Linked DNA regions of Aquitalea magnusonii. The protein of the gene in region 1 binds, or shares a complex with, the protein of each later gene. Links are inferred from orthologs where the notes say so. Each region holds a gene or a part of one and is shown on either strand. Other genes may lie near its edges. The genes, in order: tsaE and tsaD.

The links.
Region 2: the proteins of tsaE (region 1) and tsaD are in contact, whole or in part, in a crystal structure (PDB 6N9A), measured with the Thermotoga maritima proteins. The link is inferred for Aquitalea magnusonii from one-to-one orthologs. Residues at the interface, in WP_004082108.1 of Thermotoga maritima: Leu37, Gly38, Lys46, Lys57, Val59, Lys60, Ser61, Thr63, Phe64, Thr65, Leu66, Met67, Val69, Pro71, Tyr82, Arg83, Leu84, Asp86, Asp88, Phe89, Asp93, Ile128, Asp130, Glu131, Arg134; in WP_004082750.1 of Thermotoga maritima: Cys10, Asp11, Arg49, His50, Leu82, Gly84, Gly135, Gly136, Glu154, Thr155, Leu156, Asp157, Asp158, Ser159, Glu162, Asp165, Lys166, Arg169, Leu170, Tyr175, Lys213, Thr214, Leu217, Tyr218, Gln221, Arg222, Asn324.

The regions. Positions count from the first base shown.
Region 1 is NZ_AP018823.1:83,045-93,851, reverse strand. What follows is about bases 7,175-10,129. They hold tsaE (tRNA (adenosine(37)-N6)-threonylcarbamoyltransferase complex ATPase subunit type 1 TsaE), read left to right. Parts: upstream 7,175-8,385; coding sequence 8,386-8,874; downstream 8,875-10,129. Other genes in these bases: yacG (DNA gyrase inhibitor YacG), read right to left, coding at 10,129-10,129; DLM_RS00445 (N-acetylmuramoyl-L-alanine amidase), read left to right, coding at 8,832-10,073; queG (tRNA epoxyqueuosine(34) reductase QueG), read right to left, coding at 7,291-8,379; DLM_RS00460 (GNAT family N-acetyltransferase), read left to right, coding at 7,175-7,224. Outside these bases: carB (carbamoyl-phosphate synthase large subunit), read right to left, coding at 1-332; leucine efflux protein LeuE, read right to left, coding at 359-1,015; carA (glutamine-hydrolyzing carbamoyl-phosphate synthase small subunit), read right to left, coding at 1,039-2,169; DLM_RS00480 (acyl-CoA dehydrogenase), read right to left, coding at 2,414-4,195; DLM_RS00475 (electron transfer flavoprotein subunit alpha/FixB family protein), read right to left, coding at 4,411-5,343; DLM_RS00470 (electron transfer flavoprotein subunit beta/FixA family protein), read right to left, coding at 5,347-6,096; DLM_RS00465 (MaoC family dehydratase), read left to right, coding at 6,338-6,757; more of DLM_RS00460, read left to right, coding at 6,760-7,174; more of yacG, read right to left, coding at 10,130-10,326; cell division protein ZapD, read right to left, coding at 10,332-10,807. UniProt on the Escherichia coli protein: Required for the formation of a threonylcarbamoyl group on adenosine at position 37 (t(6)A37) in tRNAs that read codons beginning with adenine.
Region 2 is NZ_AP018823.1:2,593,360-2,604,169, reverse strand. Bases 3,525-6,482 are described here. They hold tsaD (tRNA (adenosine(37)-N6)-threonylcarbamoyltransferase complex transferase subunit TsaD), read right to left. Parts: upstream 5,538-6,482; coding sequence 4,512-5,537; downstream 3,525-4,511. Other genes in these bases: flgB (flagellar basal body rod protein FlgB), read left to right, coding at 6,334-6,482; DLM_RS12335 (OsmC family protein), read left to right, coding at 5,661-6,077; DLM_RS12345 (ATP-binding cassette domain-containing protein), read right to left, coding at 3,525-4,469. Outside these bases: accD (acetyl-CoA carboxylase, carboxyltransferase subunit beta), read left to right, coding at 1-676; DLM_RS12355 (FAD-binding oxidoreductase), read left to right, coding at 802-2,193; more of DLM_RS12345, read right to left, coding at 2,556-3,524; more of flgB, read left to right, coding at 6,483-6,744; flagellar basal body rod protein FlgC, read left to right, coding at 6,747-7,157; DLM_RS12320 (flagellar hook assembly protein FlgD), read left to right, coding at 7,173-7,880; flagellar hook protein FlgE, read left to right, coding at 7,922-9,187; DLM_RS12310 (flagellar basal body rod protein FlgF), read left to right, coding at 9,235-9,975; flagellar basal-body rod protein FlgG, read left to right, coding at 10,028-10,810.

The DNA.
Region 1 (10,807 bases):
TACTTTTCCAGCACGCCGTGCTTGGCCAGGTCCAGCGCACAGTTCAGTGCGGTCTGACCGCCCATGGTGGGCAAGATGGCGTCCGGGCGTTCCTTGGCAATGATTTTTTCCAGAACCGGCCAGGTGATGGGTTCGATGTAGGTGACATCGGCCATGTTCGGGTCAGTCATGATGGTGGCCGGATTGGAGTTCACCAGGATGACTTTGTAACCTTCTTCACGCAGGGCCTTGCAGGCCTGGGCGCCGGAGTAGTCAAACTCGCAGGCCTGGCCAATCACAATGGGGCCAGCGCCGATGATGAGAATACTCTTGAGGTCGGTACGTTTCGGCATGTTATCGCTCAGTCAATTTCAATTGTTCAGTTCAGGCTGGCTGCCGCCAGTTTGGCCCCGAAGCCCAGAAACAGCGCGCCCACTCCGCCAGACATGGCAGAGGACAGTTTGCGGCGGCGGCGGAAGGCTTCGGCCAGTCTTGCGCCGGACACGATGATGGTGGCCAGATACAGGGCACTGCACAACTGCAGCAGCGTGCCCAGCACAAGAAAGGTCAGCACCGGGTGCGGATAGGCCGGGTCGACGAATTGCACGAAGAAGGACACGAAGAACAAGATGGCCTTGGGGTTCATCAGGCTGATGACCAGTGCCTTGACGAAGGGACGGCTGGCGTCCACTTCGCGGCGGGCTTCCGACGCAGCGGCTTCCCCGTGGGAAGCATTGCGCCAGGCACGCCAGGCACCACGCAGCATCTGCAGCCCCAGCCAGGTCAGGTAAGCACCACCGGCGTACTTGACCACGGCAAACAGGGCCGGATTGGCCTTGAGCACCCCTGCCGCCCCTGTGGCGGCCAGCGTCATCAGGATGGCATCACCGGTAAATACCCCGCAGGCACCCACAAAGCCGCGACGGATGCCGCGTTGTGCCGCCACCGACAGCACATACATGGAGTTAGGGCCTGGCAGCAGCACGATGATGATGGTGCCGATCAGGTAGGTGGTGATATCGGTAATGCCCAGCATGCTTGTTCTCCGTTCTGGTCCGTTTACTTCGCCTGGCTCATCGCCGTGATGAAGCGGTCAAACAGATAGGCCACATCTTCCGGGCCGGGGCTCGCTTCCGGGTGACCCTGGAAGGAGAAGGCCGGGCGGTCGGTCAGCGCAATACCCTGCACGGTCTGGTCGAACAGGCTGCGATGGGTCACGCGCACATTGGCCGGCAGGGTGGATTCGTCCACCTGGAAGCCGTGGTTCTGGCTGGTGATCATCACGCGGCCGCTGTCCAGATCCTGCACCGGGTGGTTGGCACCGTGGTGGCCGAACTTCATCTTGCTGGTCTTGGCACCGGTGGCCAGGCCCAGCAACTGGTGACCCAGACAGATGCCGAATACCGGCAGACGGGTTTCCAGGATTTCGCGGATGGCAGTGATGGCGTAGTCACACGGTTCCGGATCGCCAGGGCCGTTGGACAGGAACACACCATCCGGCTGCAGTGCCAGCACGTCCTTGGCCGGGGTCTGGGCCGGCACCACGGTCAGCTTGCAGCCACGTTCGGCCAGCATGCGCAGGATGTTGTGCTTCACGCCGAAGTCGTAAGCCACCACATGGAACGGGGTTTGGGCCTGTTCGCTGTAGCCGCTGCCCAGTTTCCATTCGCCCAGCTTCCACTGGTAGGACGCGGTGCAGCTGACTACTTTGGCCAGATCCTGACCGGCCATGGAACCGAAACCGCGTGCCAGTTCCAGTGCGCGGGCTTCGTCCAGATCGGCACCGGCCATGATGCAGCCGGCCTGTGCGCCCTTTTCGCGCAGAATGCGGGTGAGGCGACGGGTGTCGATATCGGCAATGGCCACGACATTGTTCTTGGCCAGGTAGTCGGACAGCGAATCTTCCGCGCGGAAGTTGCTGTGCAGCAGCGGCAGATCACGAATGATCAGACCGGATGCGAAAACGGCGCGGGATTCGGTATCTTCCGAATTCGCGCCGACATTACCGATGTGGGGATAAGTCAGGGTGACGATTTGTTTGGTGTAGGAGGGATCGGTGAGGATTTCCTGATACCCGGTCATGGCGGTATTGAATACCACTTCGCCGACCGTATGGCCGGTGGCTCCGATGGCACTGCCCTTGAAGAGGGTACCGTCAGCCAAGACGAGGATCGCTGGTACGGTTGACACTGACTAGCTCCTGTTGCGTTTCGCTTGTATGTTTTTGCGGATTTTTATGTGAATAACGGGACACGACGTTTTGCGCCTGTCCCGTTTGGTTAAACCTTACCATCATACCGCTTTCGGCCAGTTGAAACAAGTCACAAGCACCTGTTTTTGCATCACTTCCTGATTTGTCCTGCCTTGTTTCCAATACTTTTACATAAAGAAACAGCCACCCGCAGGTGGCTGTTCAGCACCATAAAACGCAAGATCAAAACAGGGTATCGTCCAGCTCCAGCACGCTGTCAGCCCCATCCACAATGGCTGCAGCCAGGCCGCCAACCTGCGGCAGCAGGTGCTCGGCAAAGAAGCGGGCGGTGGTGATCTTGGCCTTGAGGAAATCTTCGTCCACACCATCTTCACCCAGCTTTTCGCGTGCGATCAGCGCGGCGCGGCCCAGCTGCCAGCCACCCAGCACAATGCCCATCAGCTTGAGGAAAGGTACCGAACCGGCGGCCGCCAGCTGCGGCTGCGTGCCAAAGCTGCCCAGGATGAAGGCAACGCAGCGCTCAGCCTCGGCAGCAGCCTGCTGCAGATTGTGCGCCATGCTGGCATAACCGGCAGCCGCCAGCTTGTCGGCAGTCGCTCGTGCTTCTTCCAGCAGCGCACGGGCCGTGGCGCCGCCCTCGCTGAAGGTTTTGCGGCCAATCAGGTCCAGCGCCTGAATGCCAGTGGTGCCTTCATAAATGGCGGTGATGCGGGCATCGCGGTAGTACTGTGCCACACCGGTTTCTTCGATGAAGCCCATGCCGCCATGCACTTGCACCGCCAGGCTGGTCAGCTCGTTGGCCTGCTCGGTATTCCAGCCCTTGACGATGGGGATGAGGAAGTTCACCAGCGCCTGATTGCGCGCAGCTTCGCTGGCCACCGGGTGGCGCGAGGCGCGGTCCAGTGCCGCAGCGGTGTAGAAGGCCAAGGCACGCTGGGCTTCGATCTGGCTGCGCATGGTCATCAGCATGCGACGGATATCCGGGTGCTTGATGATGGCCACACCAGCCGGGTCGGGCGAGCCGATGGCGCGGCTTTGCACGCGGTCACGCGCATACTCGACCGCCTTCTGGTAAGCGCGCTCGGATACCGACATGCCTTCCACCCCCACCCCGAGACGGGCGTGGTTCATCATGGTGAACATATAGCCCAGACCCTTGTTGGCCTCGCCCACCAGGTAGCCGGCCGCACCACCGTTATCGCCAAAGCTCATCACCGCTGTCGGGCTGCCATGAATGCCCAGCTTGTGTTCCAGCGAGACGCAACGCACATCGTTACGCGCACCCAGGCTGCCATCGGCATTGACCAGGTACTTGGGCACGATGAACAGGGAAATACCCTTCACCCCGGCCGGTGCATCCGGCAGGCGGGCCAGCACCAGATGGACGATGTTGTCGGCCATGTCGTGCTCACCCCAGGTGATGAAAATCTTCTGGCCGGTCACCAGATAGCTGCCATCCTCCTGCGGTACGGCACGGGAGCGCACCTGGGCCAGGTCAGAACCGGCTTGCGGCTCGGTCAGGTTCATGGTGCCGGTCCATTCGCCACTGGACATGCGCGGCAGGTAAACTGCCTTGAGTTCTTCCGAGGCATGGTGGTGAATGGCCTCTACCGCGCCCAGCGTCAGCAGCGGGGCCAGCGAGAAGGCCAGATTGGAGGAGCACCACATTTCTTCGGCGGCAATGGCCACCAGGGCCGGCATGCCCTGCCCGCCAAAATCAGCCGGAGCACGCAGGCCCACCCAGCCCGACTCCACATATTGCTGCCAGGCGTCCTTGAAACCGGGAGCGGCGGTCACTTCGCCGTCCTTCAGCGTGGCACCCTTGTCACCCTGCTTGTTGATGGGTGCCAACACGCCTTCGGCAAACTTGGCGGCTTCTTCCAGAATGGCATCCACCAGTTCTACCGAGCAGTCTTCATAACCCGGCAGGCTGCACACCGAGGTCAGTTCGGCCAATTCATTCAGTACAAAACGGATTTCCTTGACTGGCGCGTTATAGATCATGAATCTCTCCTCATTCTTGCTGCACAACAATCGTCGTAGATATGAAAAAACCGGCACGCCGTCTACCTGATGCATGAGCACGCCCTCCCGTCACCTGGTAACGGGAAAGCTGGCTCCTCCACGAAGCAGACCGGTCGTTGCCGGTTGTTTTTTGTTTTGATCCGGCGGCTATCTTGCCTGCTCGGATGGGGAGGGTGTCCCCTCCCCGCACACCATTACTTGGACAGCTCGGCCAGCAGTTCCGGCACCACGGTGAACAGGTCACCGACGATGCCGTAATCGGCTACCTGGAAGATCGGCGCTTCTTCGTCCTTGTTGATCGCTACGATCACCTTGGAGTCCTTCATGCCGGCCAGATGCTGGATGGCACCGGAAATGCCCACGGCGAAGTACAGTTGCGGCGCAACCACCTTGCCGGTCTGGCCAACCTGGTAGTCGTTCGGTGCGTAGCCGGCGTCAACCGCAGCGCGGGAAGCACCCACGGCAGCACCCAGCTTGTCAGCCAGCGGCTCGATCACGGACTTGAACTGCTCTTCCGAGCCCAGCGCACGACCACCGGATACGATGATCTTGGCAGCGCCCAGTTCCGGACGGTCAGACTTGGTCAGCTCCTGGCCGACAAAGCTGGACAGTTGCGGATCAGCAGCCACGGCAACGCTTTCCACGGCGGCACTGCCGCCCTGAGCTGCTGCGTCAAACGCAGTGGTACGTACGGTGATCACCTTGATGGCATCTGCCGACTGTACGGTGGCCAGCACGTTGCCGGCATACACCGGGCGCACGAAGGTGTCAGCGGATTCGATGGCGGTGATTTCGGAAATCTGTGCCACATCCAGCAAGGCAGCCACGCGCGGCAGCAGGTTCTTGCCAAAGGAGCTGGCCGGAGCCAGTACATGGCTGTAGCCCTTGGCCACTTCCACCACCAGGGCAGACAGCGATTCGGCCAGGCCGTGCGCGTACTGGGCGGCATCAGCCAGCAGTACCTTGGCCACACCGGCCACGCTCTTGGCCGCATCGGCAGCGGCAGCGGCGTTGTGACCGGCCACCAGTACGTGTACTTCGCCCAGCTTGGCAGCGGCAGTTACGGTATTCAGGGTGCCTGCTTTCAGGCTCTGGTTGTCGTGTTCAGCGATAACGAGAATGGCCATGGCTTACAGCACCTTTGCGTCGTTTTTCAGTTTGGCTACCAGCTCGGCAGCGTTGGCTACCTTGATGCCGGCAGAGCGCTTGGCCGGTTCGGCCACTTTCAGCGTTTTCAGGCGCGGCGTGACATCCACTCCCAGATCGGCCGGGCTGGTCTTGTCCAGCGGCTTCTTCTTGGCGGCCATGATGTTGGGCAGCTTGATGAAGCGCGGCTCGTTCAGGCGCAGGTCGGCGGTCACCACGGCCGGCAGACGCAGCTTGACGGTTTCCAGGCCACCGTCGATTTCGCGGATCACGTCCACGGTTTCGGCAGCGACATCCACCTTGGAGGCGAAAGTGCCTTGTGCCCAGCCCAGCAAGGCAGCAGCCATCTGGCCGGTCTGGTTGGCATCATCGTCAATGGCTTGCTTGCCAACGATCAGCAGTTGCGGTTGTTCCTTGTCAGCAACCGCCTTGAGCAGCTTGGCCACGGCCAGGGGCTGCAGTTCGGTTTCGGTTTCCACCAGGATGGCGCGGTCGGCACCCATGGCCAGGGCGGTGCGCAGGGTTTCCTCGCACTGCTTGACACCCATGGACACGACTACGATTTCGCTGGCCTTGCCGGCTTCTTTCAAACGCACGGCCTCTTCAACGGCAATTTCGTCAAAGGGGTTCATCGACATCTTGACGTTGGCCACATCGACATCGGACCCGTCAGCCTTCACGCGGACCTTCACGTTGTAATCGACAACGCGTTTAACAGCGACTAGAACTTTCATATTCCTCCAGCGAATAGCTCTCTGGGTTAATCGAACTCGGAAAGGGACTTGCTACCGTGGTGTTTCCCGATTATGCCCCAACGCCATTTCAAACGAGCGTTTGGTTGAATTTTCATGTGTGGCACGTAGCAAAAAAACAACTGATTGCAGATACTACGTCATTTCCGCTTAATTTGCATTTCGTCTGCTGCATGGCACAATGCAGTGCAGCAATTTCAACGTCATAGCCGGAGAAACATGCATGACAGTCTACTTTGAAGACATCAAGGTCGGCGATTCAGCCGAGTACGCCAAAACCATTACCGAAGCCGATATCCTGATGTTTGCAGCCGTCTCCGGTGATGACAACCCGGTACATATCAACCAGGAATACGCCGAGACCACCCCGTTCCAGACCCGCATTGCCCACGGCATGCTGACCGCCAGCCTGATCTCCACCGTGGTGGGCACCAAGTTGCCCGGCAACGGCACCATCTACCTGTCGCAATCCACCCGCTTCAAGGCACCGGTACGCATTGGCCAGACTGTCACCGCCCGCGCCACCGTGGTGGAAATTTTCCCCGAGAAAAAGCGCGTCAAGCTGGCCACCCAATGCCTGGTGCAAGGCAAGGTGATTCTGGATGGCGAATCGCTGGTCATTGCCCCGTCCCGCCCCGCATGACCATGGCCGCCACGCTACGCATCCAGCCCTTGACTGACGAAGCAGGCAAGGTCACCGAACCGGAGCTGCTGGCGCGCTGTAGCGCTTTGCATCGCCAGTTGCGGCCCATGCTGCCAGAGCATGGCCACAGTTATGCGGCAAAAATGCAACGTGTCTGTGCTTTTGGTGCCCGCATGGTGGTGGCGCTGGATACCGATGGCACCCCGCTGGGGCTGGCACTGTACCGGGTATATGAAAATACCTACGAGGACCTGCGGCTTTATATTGACGACCTGGTCAGTGACGAAGCACATCGCTCACGCGGCATCGGCAGCCTGTTGCTGGACTGGTGTGCAACAGAAGCCCGTCGGCTGGGATGCGGTTTCCAGGTGCTCGATTCCGGCACCTGGCGCACGGAAGCCCACCGTCTGTACTTCCGCAAAGGTTTCAGCATCACGTCCTTTCATTTCACCAAACCACTGAACTGAAGCGCTTGCGCGGAAACAAACCTGGCACAACAGCCCACACCAAAGGGAGCACAACGCTCCCTTTTTCTATTCATCCAGTTGCCGCAAGCGCTGCTGCTGCAAGGCCCAGCGCACTGGCTCGGCCACCAGTTCATCCGGGTAATCCAGCCGCTGCTGCAACGCAAGCACGATCTGCGGATCATACGGCGCATTACCCAAACCCACGGCCAGATTGGAGAGCCATTTGGCATAGCCGATACGGTATATCGGGCTGCCGGCCAGCTTTTCCTTGAACATGGCCTCGCTCCAGCCAAACAACTCCAGCAGGCTGACCTGATCCAGACCGTGACGCACAGCAAAATCCGGCTCCACCGTATTGACGGCAAAGCGGTTCCACGGACAGGTCAACTGACAATCATCACAACCATAGACACGGTTGCCAATCATGGAACGAAACTCAGGCGGTATGGCCGTTTTCAACTCGATGGTGAGATAGGAGATGCAGCGCCGCGCATCCACCTTATACGGCGCAGTGATGGCCTGGGTCGGACAGATATCGATACAACGGGTGCAACGGCCGCAATGACCTTCTTCTGCAGGATCGGCAGGCAAGGGCAGATCAGTAAACAACTCTCCCAGGAAAAACAGCGAACCTTGTTCGCGGTTTAACAGCAAGGTGTGCTTGCCGCGCCAGCCCAGCCCGGACTGCGCAGCCAGCGCCACTTCGGCCACCGGCGCACTATCGGTAAACACGCGGTAGCCAAACGGACCGATGTGCTCGGCCACCTTGTCCGCCAGCTTCTGCAAGCGTGCGCGCAACACCTTGTGATAATCCCGTCCCAAGGCATAGCGTGACAGATAGGCAAGGCGGCCATCCGCCAGCACCTCTTCGCTGGCCTGCGCCTGCGCCGGCCAGTAAGGCAGACGCACGCTGACAATGGACAGGGTGCCGGGTACCAGGTCCGCCGGTTTGACCCGCAGGCTGCCATGCCGGGCCATGTAATCCATCTGGCCATGACAGCCCTCGTCCAGCCAGGCTTGCAACTGAGCCTCGGCCTGTGGCGGCAGCGCGGCCTTGCTGATCCGGGCTGCGGCAAAACCCAAATCTTGCGCCCAGGCTTTGATTTGCCCGGCCAATTCGGGATAATCCAGTTTTTGATAGGATTTCTCAGTCATATGGTCATGGATGATACCAGCGTTCGCAGTGGCAACCTGTCCGATGAATCGGCAACCCTTGCGCTTGGCGCAAGCATGGCTGACGCCCTGCAGGCGGGCGTGGTCCTGTTTCTGCAGGGCGATCTGGGCGCAGGAAAAACCACATTTACCCGTGGCCTGCTGGCTGGACTGGCCTATCATGGCAAGGTGAAAAGCCCCACCTACACCCTGGTGGAAAGCTATCCGCTTGCTCACTTCACCGTCCACCATTTTGACCTGTATCGTTTTGCCGACCCGGAAGAATGGGATGACGCCGGTTTCCGTGATTATTTTGGAGCGGACAGCATTTGTCTGGTTGAATGGCCGGACAAGGCTGGCGGATTGCTTCCGCCGCCCGATCTGACACTGGAACTTGAAGTCAGCGGCACAGGTCGCACGTATCGTTTAACTGCAAGAACAGAAACCGGACAGTCATGCCTGACTCGACTTTCGATCCCACCCGCCGCCGTCTGCTAGGCGCAGCGGCCGCCACCTTCCTGCTCAGTGTCAGCAAACTTGGCTTTGCCGGCAGCAGTCAGGTGGTTGCCATCCGCATCTGGCCCGCCTCCAGCTATACCCGCATCACACTGGAAGCCAGTGATGCCATCAAGTTCAGACAGTTCACCATCAGTAATCCCGATCGACTGGTGATTGACCTGGAAGGCGTGCAGCTCAACAGCGTGCTCAAGGATATCAGCAGCCAGATTGCTGATGCCGATCCGTATATCAAGACAGCCCGCGCCGGGCAATTCAGTCCGGATACCGTCCGCCTGGTGCTGGAACTCAAAACCGATGTCAAACCGCAGGCTTTCACCCTCAATCCGGTGGCGGAGTACAAACACCGTCTGGTGATCGACCTCTACCCCTCCAGTGGCGCACAAGATGACCCGCTGATGGCTTTGCTCGACGATTACAACAAGGGCAAGCTCACCGAGCCGCCGCCACAGGTAAAGCCGAAGAAAAACGACAGCAACCGCCCCATCGTGGTGATGCTGGACCCAGGCCATGGCGGTGAGGACCCGGGCGCCATCGGCATGAATGGCACCCGCGAGAAAGACATCGTGTTACGCATAGGCAAACAGTTGAAACGCATGATTGATGCCGAGCGCAATATGAAGGCCTTCATGACACGGGAAGAAGACATTTTCATCCCGCTGGGAGTCCGGGTAGCCAAGGCACGCAAGCTGAATGCGGACTTGTTCATCTCCATCCATGCCGATGCTGCGCCCAACCGTAGCGCCCGTGGTTCTTCGGTATTTGCCTTGTCCGAGAAAGGTGCTTCCAGTGCTTTTGCCAAAACTATGGCGCAATCGGAAAACAGCTCGGACCTGATTGGCGGAGTGAAGATTGCCAGCAAGGACAAATTCCTGGCGCATACCCTGCTAGACCTGACCCAGACCGCCACCATCAATGACAGCCTGAAACTGGGCAAGATCATGCTGGGCAAGGTAGGTAGCCTGAACAAGCTGCACAGCGCCCAGGTGGAACAAGCCGGTTTTGCGGTACTCAAGGCACCAGACATTCCATCCATCCTGGTGGAAACTGCCTTCATCAGCAATCCGGAAGAAGAGCAACGCCTGCTGGACAGCGACTTCCAGCAACAGATGGCGGGTTCTATCCTGAGTGGCGTGAAAACCTACTTCACCCAGGGTGCCGCGCTGGCTGCTCGGGCCTGAACCATAGCTGCTCGGCATGAAAAAGCCCGCTTAGGCGGGCTTTTTCACATTTTGATCAGCGGTAACGGGCAGGGTCGACCTCGCTATCAGGGCTTTCCTCGACAGCAGGCACACGGTAGGTTTCATTCGCCCACTCGCCCAGATCAATCATCTTGCAGCGTTCGCTGCAAAAAGGGCGATACAGACTGGCAGGCTCCCACCTCACGGCAGTGCCACAGGTGGGGCAGGCAACGGTACGGACAGCTTGGGACATGGCACTCAGAACTTGCAGTTGGTCAGGGTAAACTCAACATCCGACTCGGTCTGGCGCGGCCGGCTTTCTCCGGTAACCGCACTGACAAAACGAACATTGATCGCATATTTATTGGCAGAAAGCTCGGGCAGGACATTGAGCGCCGGATCGTAAGCAATGCATATCATCTGTACCACCTTGCCGCCGGACATCTGCTGGAATGCACCATTGCGTGCAACATAATGGTGGGTCTTGCCACTATCGCGCAGCAGGTGCAACAGGATGCGGGCAGCTTCAGCAGTCGGCATCAGCGGGGCCGCCCAGCGACGCATGTCACGCCGACGTTCTTCCGCCGGCTTTTGCTGCCACAGGTAGTAGGATGGCAGATCGAACTGGCAAGTCCCACCGGGGATACCGGCACGCTGCTTGATTGCCATCAGCCATTCGTTCTCGCGCAAGTGCTGGCCAAACTTTCCCGTTACACCCAACAACTGGCTGGAGG
Region 2 (10,810 bases), 2.5 Mb from region 1 along the record:
GCTGGACATGCTGCTGGATGACGAAGGCCGCCGCGAAATCGGTGCCGAAGTCAAACCGGTGGACATTCTGAAGTTCAAGGATGGCAAACGCTATCCCGATCGCCTGGCAGCCGCGCAAAACAGCACCGGTGAAGACGATGCGCTGGTGGTGATGCAAGGCAGCATTCATTCCATGCCGGCCGTGGTGGCAGCCTTTGAATTCCGTTTCATCGGTGGTTCCATGGGTTCGGTGGTGGGTGAGCGTTTCGTGCGTGGCGTGCAAGCCGCCATCGAAGCCAAGGCCCCGTTCATCTGCGTGGCGGCATCCGGTGGTGCGCGCATGCAGGAAGGCCTGAACTCGCTGATGCAGATGGCCAAGACCAGTGCCGCACTGCAACTGCTGACCGATCACCAACTGCCTTTCATTTCGGTGCTGACCGATCCCACCATGGGTGGCGTGTCCGCCTCCTTCGCCTTCCTGGGTGATGTGGTGATTGGCGAACCGGGAGCGCTGATCGGTTTTGCCGGCCCGCGCGTGATCGAGCAGACCGTGCGTGAGACCCTGCCGGAAGGCTTCCAGCGTTCCGAATTCCTGCTGGAAAAGGGTGCCATCGACATGATCGTCGATCGTCGCGAACTCAAGCGCAAGATTGCCGAACTGGTGGCCATGCTGCAAAAGCAGCCTGCAGTCGCCTGATTTCCGGCCAGCAAGCCACAAGCCGCTTCCATTGGGGGCGGCTTTTTTCATGCCTGCTGCTTGTGCTAGGCTGGAGCCCATCTCCGGCATGACCGTAACTGTCGCCTTTATCAGAAAGCCTCGCCGTGCTTACCGCCTCCCAGTTGACCAGCTTGCAGGCCATTCTGCCTGCCGATCGTATCCATCTTGATGCAGAAACGTGTGAGCGCTATGGCCAGGACTGGACGCGCTACACCACGCCACGGGCGGCTGCCATCGTGTTTCCGATGGGTATCGAAGAAGTGCAGGCGGTGGTGCGCTGGGCCAATGCGCAGGGGGTGGGCATTGTCCCCTCTGGCGGCCGTACCGGCCTGTCTGGCGGTGCTGTTGCCGCGCAGGGCGAGGTGGTGGTGTCGCTGGAGCGCATGAACCGCATTGACGGTTTTGACCCGCTGGCGCGCACCGTGCGCTGCCAGGCCGGGGTGATCACCGCCGCCTTGCAGCAGTTTGCTGCCGACCACGGCCTGTATTACCCGGTGGACTTTGCCTCCAGTGGCTCCAGCCAGATCGGCGGCAATATCGCCACCAATGCAGGCGGTATCCGGGTGGTGCGCTATGGCATGACGCGGGAGTGGGTGGCTGGCCTTACGGCGGTGAGCGGTAGCGGTGAGGTACTGGAGTGCAATCTGGGCCTTGCCAAGAACAATGCCGGCTACGACTTCCGCCACCTGTTCATCGGCTCGGAAGGCACGCTGGGGCTGGTGGTGGAGGCCACCATGCGCCTGACCGATCTGCCACCGGCCACCACGGTGCTATTGCTGGCCTTGCCCAGGCTGGCAGACATCATGGCGGTGTTTCACGCCTTCCGCAGCGCGCTGACGCTGCAGGCTTTCGAATTCTTTTCTGATCTGGCGCTGACCCATGTGCTGGCTGCCCAGCAGGCAACAGCGCCGCTGGCTGAACGTCAGCCTTTCTATGTATTGCTGGAGCTGGAAACCGCAGTCCAGTCGCAGGAAGAAGCTGTCTTGCAGGTGTTTTCTGCTTGCCTGGAGCAAGGCTGGGTGTGTGATGGCGTCATTGCCCAGTCGCAGCAGCAGGCCAAGTCCTTGTGGCGCTTGCGCGAGGGCATCAGCGCCGCCATCACGCCGTATACGCCGTACAAGAATGACATCTCGGTGGTGCTGAGCCGGCTGCCGCAATTCGTGGCGCGTTTGCAAGGCGTGCTGGCGCGTGATTACCCGGACTTCGAGGTGCTGTGGTATGGCCATATCGGCGATGGCAATCTGCACATCAATGTGTTGAAACCGGCCAGTTGGGCGCTAGAGGATTTTCGTCATGCCTGCGAGCAGGTGAACGGCCAGGTGTTTGCGCTGGTGGCGGAGTTTGCCGGCAGCATGTCAGCCGAGCATGGCGTGGGCTTGCTCAAGCGCGATTATCTGGGGGTAACGCGTTCGGCAGAGGAGATTGCCCTGATGCGTGGGGTCAAGGCGGTATTTGATCCCAACTGCATCATGAATCCGGGCAAGTTACTTGCCTGATCGGCTTGCTGACGGTCACTGTGAATTGCAGGATGCAAGGTTATATGCTTTTGGTATTTTTATTCAGAATAACATCAGCTAAGCTTCGATAAAAATAATATATAACTCAATAAAAACAACAATTTGCGATGGCTTGTTGATTCTGAATATTACATTCTTGGTATCTGCAGTGAATCCATGGCCAATTTGTGCAGTTTTGCCTTTTTTCTAGGCAGCGCCAGCAAGTGGCTCACGGCAAAAGACTTTTTTTATTTGTTCAGTACTTATCCACAGAGTTATCCGCTGATTGCTGTGGATAATTGCGGCCCGCTGCAAGGGCGTGGCCATGGCCAACTGGCCACAACCCTTGACCGTTAACGGTTTCAGTCGGCCTGTGTGCTGCTTTCCAGCGCTTCCAGCTCTTCTTGCAGCAGCATCCAGTCTTCCTCCACCTGCGCCAGTTCGCTGCTGACCACGCCCAGCCGTTTGACGGCTTCGGCCAGTTTTGCCTTGTTGGCATCGCTATAGGCATCTTCACCGGACATGAAGGCATCCAGCTGGTTTTTCTCGCCGCTCAGTTGCTCCAACTGCTTTTCCAGCTTGGCCAGTTTGCTCAGCAGCGGCTTTTTCAGCTGCGCCAGTTTCTGGCGGGCTTCGGCTTCCTGGCGCTTTTGTTCCTTGCGGTTGACCGACTGGGCGTCGCCGCTGGATGGCTTGTTGCCTTCGGCCAGTTGGGCCAGACGCCACTGACGGTAGTCTTCCAGATCACCATCAAACGGCTTGACCGTGCCATCGCTGACCAGCCAGAACAGGTCGGTGGTGGATTCCAGCAGACTGCGGTCGTGCGATACCACAATCAGCGCGCCGGAGAAGTCCTGCAAGGCCAGTGTCAGCGCATGGCGCATTTCCAGGTCCAGGTGGTTGGTGGGTTCGTCCAGCAGCAAGAGATTGGGCTTTTGCCACACAATCATCGCCAGCGCCAGACGGGCTTTTTCGCCACCGGACATCGGGCCGACCAGATCGGTGGCGCTGTCGCCGCGGAAGTTGAAACCGCCCAGAAAGCTGCGTAGTTCCAGCTCGCGCACCGTCGGGGCCAGCCGCTGCATGTGCTGCAATGGCGATTCATCCTCGCGCAGGGTTTCCAGCTGGTGCTGGGCGAAATAGCCAATCTTCAGCGTTTGCGCCTTGATTACCTCGCCAGCTTGCTGCGGCAGGTCGCCCGCCAGCAGTTTCACCAGCGTGGATTTACCGGCACCGTTCACCCCCAAGAGGCCGATGCGGCTGCCGGCTTCCACTGACAGCGACAGCCCGCGCAGTATGGTGCTGCTGCCATAGCCGATATCCACCTTGTCCAGCCGCAGCAGCGGGTTGGGCAGGTTGTCCGGGCTGTCGAAGTGAAAATCAAACGGCGAGGCGACGTGGGCCGGGGCAATGCGCTCCAGCTTTTCCAGTGCCTTCACCCGGCTTTGCGCCTGCCTTGCCTTGCTGGCCTTGGCCTTGAAACGGGTGATGAAGGATTCCAGATGGGCGATCTGGCGTTGCTGCTTGTCATATTCGCCCTGCTGGCGCGCCAGCTTTTCCGCCCGCATGGTTTCAAACTGGCTGTAATTGCCGGTGTAGAGCGTCAGGGTCTGGTTGGCCACTTCGGCAATATGGCTGCAGATGCTGTCCAGGAAGTCGCGGTCGTGCGAGATGATCAGCAAGGTGCCCGGATAGCTTTGCAGCCAGTCTTCCAGCCACAGCACGGTTTCCAGGTCCAGGTGGTTGGTGGGCTCGTCCAGCAGCAGCAGGTCGGAGCGGCACATCAGCGCCTGGGCCAGGTTCAGCCGCATGCGCCAGCCACCGGAGAAACTCTTCACCGGGTTGCGGTGCGCTTCCACGGCAAAGCCCAGGCCGGTCAGCAGTTTGGCGGCACGGGCCGGGGCGGAATAGGCTTCAATGCGTGCCAGCTCGCCATGCAGATGACCAATGGCACTGCCGTCATCACGCGCCTCGGCGGCGGCCAGTTCGGCTTCCAGTTGGCGCAATTCCTGATCGCCATCCAGCACATAGTCGATGGCGGCGGTATCCAGCGCCGGGGTTTCCTGCGCTACGTGCGCCATCACCCATTGCTTGGGAATGTCGGCATCGCCGGCATCGGCGTGCAATTCACCCTTGAGCAGGGCAAACAGGCTGGACTTGCCCACGCCGTTGGCACCGACCAGGCCGGTCTTGTAGCCGGGGTTGAGGGTGAGGCTGGCGTCGATCAGCAAGTCTTTCAGCCCGCGACGCAGGCTGAGGTTTTTCAGTTGGATCATATTGGGTTTCTGCGCGGCACAGCGCGCTGTGCCGACGCGGTATTAAGCAGCGGGGAGGGCGGACAGGTCCCAGCGTGGTTTGATGGAATAGCCACCCGGTGCGGTGGCATGCCGCAGCCGCATGGCACCGGCAAAGGCAATCATCGCGCCGTTGTCGGTACACAGTGCCAGTGGCGGGTAGTACACCTGCAGCTTGCGACGGCTGGCGGCCTGATCCAGCGCGGCACGCAACTGCTTGTTGGCACCCACGCCACCGGCCACCACCAGCTTTTTCATGCCGGTCTGTTTCAGCGCCTTGAGCGACTTGCTGACCAGCACCTCGACAATGGCTTCCTGAAAGGCGCGGCAAATGTCCTTGCGGGTTTGCTCGTCAATCTGGCCGTGTTCGGCTTCCACTTGCTTGCTCAGGGTGAGCACGGCGGTTTTCAGGCCGGAGAAGCTCATGTCCAGATTGTCGCTGTGCAGCATGGGGCGGGGCAGATTGAAGCGAGTCGGGTCGCCTTCTTCGGCCAGCCGTGACAGCAGCGGGCCGCCGGGGTAGGGCAGGCCCAGCAGCTTTGCTGTCTTGTCGAAGGCTTCGCCCGCGGCATCGTCCAGCGTTTCACCCAGCACTTCATACTGGCCGATGCCATGCACTGCCATCAGCTGGGTGTGGCCGCCGGAAACCAGCAAGGCAATGAAGGGAAAGTCCGGGCGCGGGTCGGCCAGCAGCGGCGACAGCAAATGGCCTTCCAGATGATGCACGCCGATTACCGGAATGTTCAGGCCAAAGGCCAGCGCATTGGCCACGCTGGCTCCCACCATCAGCGCACCGCCAAGGCCGGGGCCCTGGGTGTAGGCAATGGCATCCACATCGGCCAGGGTTTTACCGGCATCGGCCAGGCAGGCTTCGGTGAGCGGGATGACGCGGCGGATATGGTCGCGGCTGGCCAGCTCGGGCACCACGCCACCGTATTCGGCGTGCATGGCCATTTGCGTATGCAGTTGGTGGGCAACTAGGCCCGCCGTGAGGTCGTACAGTGCAACGCCGGTTTCGTCGCACGATGATTCGATTCCAAGTACCAGCATGATGGCTTTATAACGGGGCAATCTTTCCATTTTACCGGCTAATCTTTGTCTGCCCAAATCTGGAATGATAGTCTGTGCCGATCGGCGCTTCTGGCGCGCAACAAAATCAGGAAGGGACAGGTAGTGAAAGCAAGACTCAAATGGGTGGATGGCGTGTGTTTCATGGGCGAAAGCGGCAGTGGCCATGCGGTGGTGATGGACGGTGCGCCGGAAGGTGGTGGCCGTAATCTGGGCCCGCGGCCGATGGAACTGCTGTTGCTGGGAACCGCCGGCTGTACCAGTTATGACGTGATTTCCATCCTGAAAAAGTCGCGCCAGCAAGTGACCGACTGCTGGGTGGAAATGGAAGCCGAGCGCGCGGATACCGAACCCAAGGTGTTCACCAAGATTCATTTCCACTTTGTGGTGACTGGCCGCGAACTGAAGCCGGAAGTGGTGGAGCGTGCCATCAAGCTGTCGGCAGAAAAATACTGCTCGGCCTCCATCATGCTGGGCAAGACCGCCGACATCACCCACGACTTCGAGCTGCGTGAGAGCTGATGCCTGCTCCCGGCTCCCCCGGTGTCCGGTTCGGTAACACAAGACCGCCGCTGCCATCAGGTAGCGGCGGTCTTGTTTTTGCCGCTGGCGGCAGCCGCGGTGGCACAGCGGCAAAACTTGCCGCCCAGGCTGGCTGGCGCGGGGGGGCGCAGGGTGTGACCGGCTTGCGCCATCAATAAAATCAGGCTTCTAGGCGGATTGCTGCGGCTGGCATGATTCCTGCTAATGATCGGGACGCATTCAGGGAGAAACGGTCATGTTGGACAAGATTGGCAAGGAGTTCGATTTTCAGCAGCGGGCGCTGAATCTGCGCGCATACCGCCAGGAAGTCATTGCCAGCAATATTGCCAATGCCGACACCCCCAATTACAAAGCGGTGGATTTCGACTTCAAGCAGGCGCTGCAGTCGGCACAAGGCAGTCAGAACAAGCTGGCCTTGAATGTAACCGATGCGCGCCACTTGCCGGGCGATGCCGCCGGTGCCGCCGGCAAGCCCGCCGTGCAGTATCGCAATGCAGTACAGCAAAGCCTGGACGGTAACACCGTGGATATGGACGTGGAGCGTGCGGCTTTTGCGGATAACGCACTGCAATACCAGTCCACGCTCACTTTCCTGAGCAAGCGTATTTCCAGTCTGAATACCGCCATTACCGGTGGAGGTCAGTAAGCATGTCTCTTGCCAATATCTTTGCCATTTCCGGTTCCGCGCTCACCGCCCAGTCGATGCGACTTAACGTGGTGGCCAGTAATATCGCCAACGCGGAAAGCGCCACCAGCTCCACCGGGCAGCCCTACAAGGGCCGCCATGTGGTGTTTACCGCGCTGCCGGTGACAGCATCCCAGCCGCAGGTGGCGGGGGTGCGCGTGACTTCCATCGTGGAAGATCAGACGCCGCCGCGCCTGAAGTATGACCCCAGCAATCCTCTGGCGGACGAGAAGGGCTATGTCAACATGCCCAACGTCAATCCGGTCGAGGAAATGTCCGACATGATTTCCGCCTCGCGCTCGTATCAGACCAATGTGGAAATGATGAATACCGCCAAAACCCTCCTGCAGAAAACCCTGCAGCTGGGGCAGTGATGAAAGGCCAGCGCCATGACCAGCTCGGTTAATTCCTCGTCCAATCCGTATGCAGTACTCAACGGCAGCTCCAGCAGCAGTGGCACCAGTTCCACTACTTCCACCAATGCCAACAACGACACCAGTGCCAAAGGTATTCAGGACCGCTTCCTGAAACTGCTGGTTACCCAGTTGCAGGCACAGGACCCGATGAATCCGATGGATAACAGCCAGATCACCAGCCAGATGGCGCAGATCAGCCAGGTATCCGGCATGCAGACGCTGAACACCTCGATGCAGAGCCTGGTGCAGTCGCAAGCGGCCAACCAGTCGATGATGGCTGCCACCATGATAGGCAAGCAGGCGCTGGTGCCTGGCAATGCGCTCAACCTTAGCAGCGGCAGCTCGGTGCAAGGGGCGGTGAATCTCAGCGGCGCGGCAACCGATTACACCGTCAGCATCAAGGATGCCAATGGCACGGTGGTGGACACCCTCACGGTGAAGAGCCCCAGCAATGGCCTGAATACCTTCGACTGGGATGGCAAGGATGCCAATGGCAACCAGTTGCCCAGCGGCAAGTACACCTTCAGCGCCCAGGCCACCAGTGCCAGCACCACGGCAGTTACCGCCACGCCTTATGCCAATCAGGCGGTGACAGCAGTGAGCTGGGCCAGCGGTACGCCGCAGCTGATCATGAAAGACGGCACCAGCGTCGGTCTGGCCAATGTGGCACAGCTATCTTAAATCCAGGTCATTAGTGCAATCAGGTTTCGGGGAGTAGCAATATGGGTTTTCAACAAGGTCTGAGCGGTCTGAATTCGGCGTCCTCGCAGTTGGATACCATTGGCAATAACGTGTCCAATGCCAGCACCGTTGGCTTTAAGAGTTCGCGTACCGAGTTCAGCGATCTGTTTTCCACCAGCTTTTATGGTGTGGCCAGTACTAGTTCCGGTATCGGCTCGCAGGTGAGCGCGGTAACCCAGTCCTTCAGTGCCGGCAACATTACCCCGACTGGTCGCAGCCTTGATCTGGCCATCAACAACAATGGTTTTTTCATTGTGCGGCAAAACCCCACATCTTCCACCGGTTCGCTGGCCTACACCCGTAATGGCCAGTTCCAGGTGGACAAGGATGGCTACATCGTCAATGGCAATGACCGCCTGCAAGGCTGGATGGCCAATAACGGCGTGGTGACCCAAGGCCCGGTGACCGACCTGAAACTGCAAACCAACCTGATTTCGCCGGCCGCCACCACCAAGGTCACCATGGGGGTCAATCTGGATTCCCGCCTGAGCACCCCTACGGTGACGCCGCTGGACCCCACCAATACCAAGACCTTCAACTGGTCCAATGCCGCACAGGTGTATGACAGCCTGGGCAACCAGCACAATCTGACCCTGTACTACGTCAAGGGTACGCCCACTGCCACCGGTACGCCGTGGACGGTAACGGCCTATGTGGACGGTAATCCGGCCACTACGCCCAATACCTACACCATGAACTACGACACCTCGGGTAATCTGATCACTACCACATCTACCACTCCGCCCACCACGATCGCGCCGTTCAGTGTCAGCTATACCGCGACAAGTCCTAATGGATCTTCTACGCCGCTTAACTTCACTGTCGACTATACCGGCTCTACCCAAACTGCCCAGGCCTCCGGCACCCCGACCGAAACCGTGGATGGTTATGCGCCAGGTACCCTGAGCAGCATGAATATCGATACCCACGGCAATATCATGGCCAGCTTCTCCAATGGTCAGAACAAGATCATCGGGCAGGTGGCGCTGGCTACCTTTACCAACTCGCAAGGCCTGCAAAACGAAGGTGGCAACCGCTGGCAGCAGACCCTGCAGTCGGGTGTGCCGGCCTACAATGCGCCAGGCTCGGGTAATGCCGGTACCGTGCAGTCGCAGGCGCTGGAGGATTCCAACGTCGATTTGACGGCAGAGCTGGTCAACATGATTACCGCGCAGCGCTTCTACCAGGCCAATGCGCAGACTATCAAGACCGAAGACACCCTGATGCAGACCATCATCAACCTGTAAGCAATAAAACAAGACTGAGCAAAGCAGCCTGAGGAAGCGGGGAATCAATGGATAAGATGCTGTACCTGGCCATGACCGGCGCCAAGCATATCGATTTGCAGCAGGCAACCACGGCCAATAATCTGTCCAATGCCAATACCAACGCCTTCAAGGCCGATCTGGCGTCTTTCCGCGCCCTGCCGGTAGTCGGGCCGGGTGCTCCCACCCGTACCTATGTGGTGGACAACACCATTGGCCATGACATGAGCCAGGGCAGTCTGATGCATACCGGCAGCCCCAGCGACTTTGCCCTGGGTTCCCCCGGTTTCTTTGCGGTGCAGGCTTCCGATGGCAATGAGGCTTACACACGCGATGGTGGCTATGTGCTGGACGCCAATGGCATGATGCGCACCCGTAGCGGCCTGCCCATCATGGGGGATGGCGGTCCGATCACGGTGCCCACCGGCTATCAGGTGCAGTTGGGACAGGATGGCTCGGTAATCGGTGTGCCGCTCAATGGCACTGACCGCACCCCGCAGTTGCTGGGCCAGATCAAGCTGGTCAATCCCGGCAACAAGGAAGTCTACAAAGGCCCGGATGGCTTGTTTCGCATGAATAATGGTGATACCGCCACCGCCGACACCAATGTCAAGCTGGTGCCGGAAACGCTGGAAGCCAGCAATGTGAATGCGGTGGAAAGCCTGGTGCAGATGATTTCCCATGGCCGCCAATACGACCTGAACATCAAACTGATGCAGAACGCCGATCAGAACGATCAGAAAGCCACCCAGTTGCTGAGCATGGGTTGAGCGCTGCATTCACCAAACAGATAACAGACAAGAATACTGAGGAAATACCGCCATGATGCGTGCGCTTTATGTTGCCAAGACCGGGATGGATTCCAGCCAGTTCAACCTGGATGTGATTTCCAACAACCTGGCCAACGTCAATACTGTTGGTTTCAAGCGCGGGCGCGCAATTTTCGAAGACCTGTATTATCAGACCCTGCGTCAACCGGGGGCGCAGTTGGCTGATGGCAGCACCACTCCCACCGGCTTGCAGGTTGGTACGGGTGCCACCGCCGTGGCAACCGCCAAAAACTTCACCCAGGGCAATATGACGCAAAGCAGCCAGCCGCTGGACTGGGCCATCACCGGTGATGGTTTCTTCCGCATCCTGCGTCCGGATGGCACCACGGCATACACCCGCGATGGCGAGTTCAAGCGCAACTCCAATGGGGATATTGTCACCTCCGATGGCTATCAACTGAACCCGAATATCAATATCCCGGGTACGGCCACCCAGATCACCGTATCCAATGCTGGTGTCGTGCAGTATTTCCTGCCCAATAATCCGGCCCCGCAAACCGCCGGCACCATCCAGCTCACCACCTTCATCAACCCGCAAGGGCTGGAGAGTGTGGGCAATAACCTCTACCTGCAAAGTGCATCGTCCGGCGACCCGCAGGATGGTGATCCGGGTACCGACAGCCGCGGCATCATCAAACAGGGGTTTCTGGAAGGCTCCAACGTGAATGTGACCGAAGAGCTGGTCAACATGATTACCGCGCAGCGTTCTTTCGAGATGAACTCCAAGGCCATCACCACCGCCGACCAGATGCTGCAGAAACTGACACAGATGTAA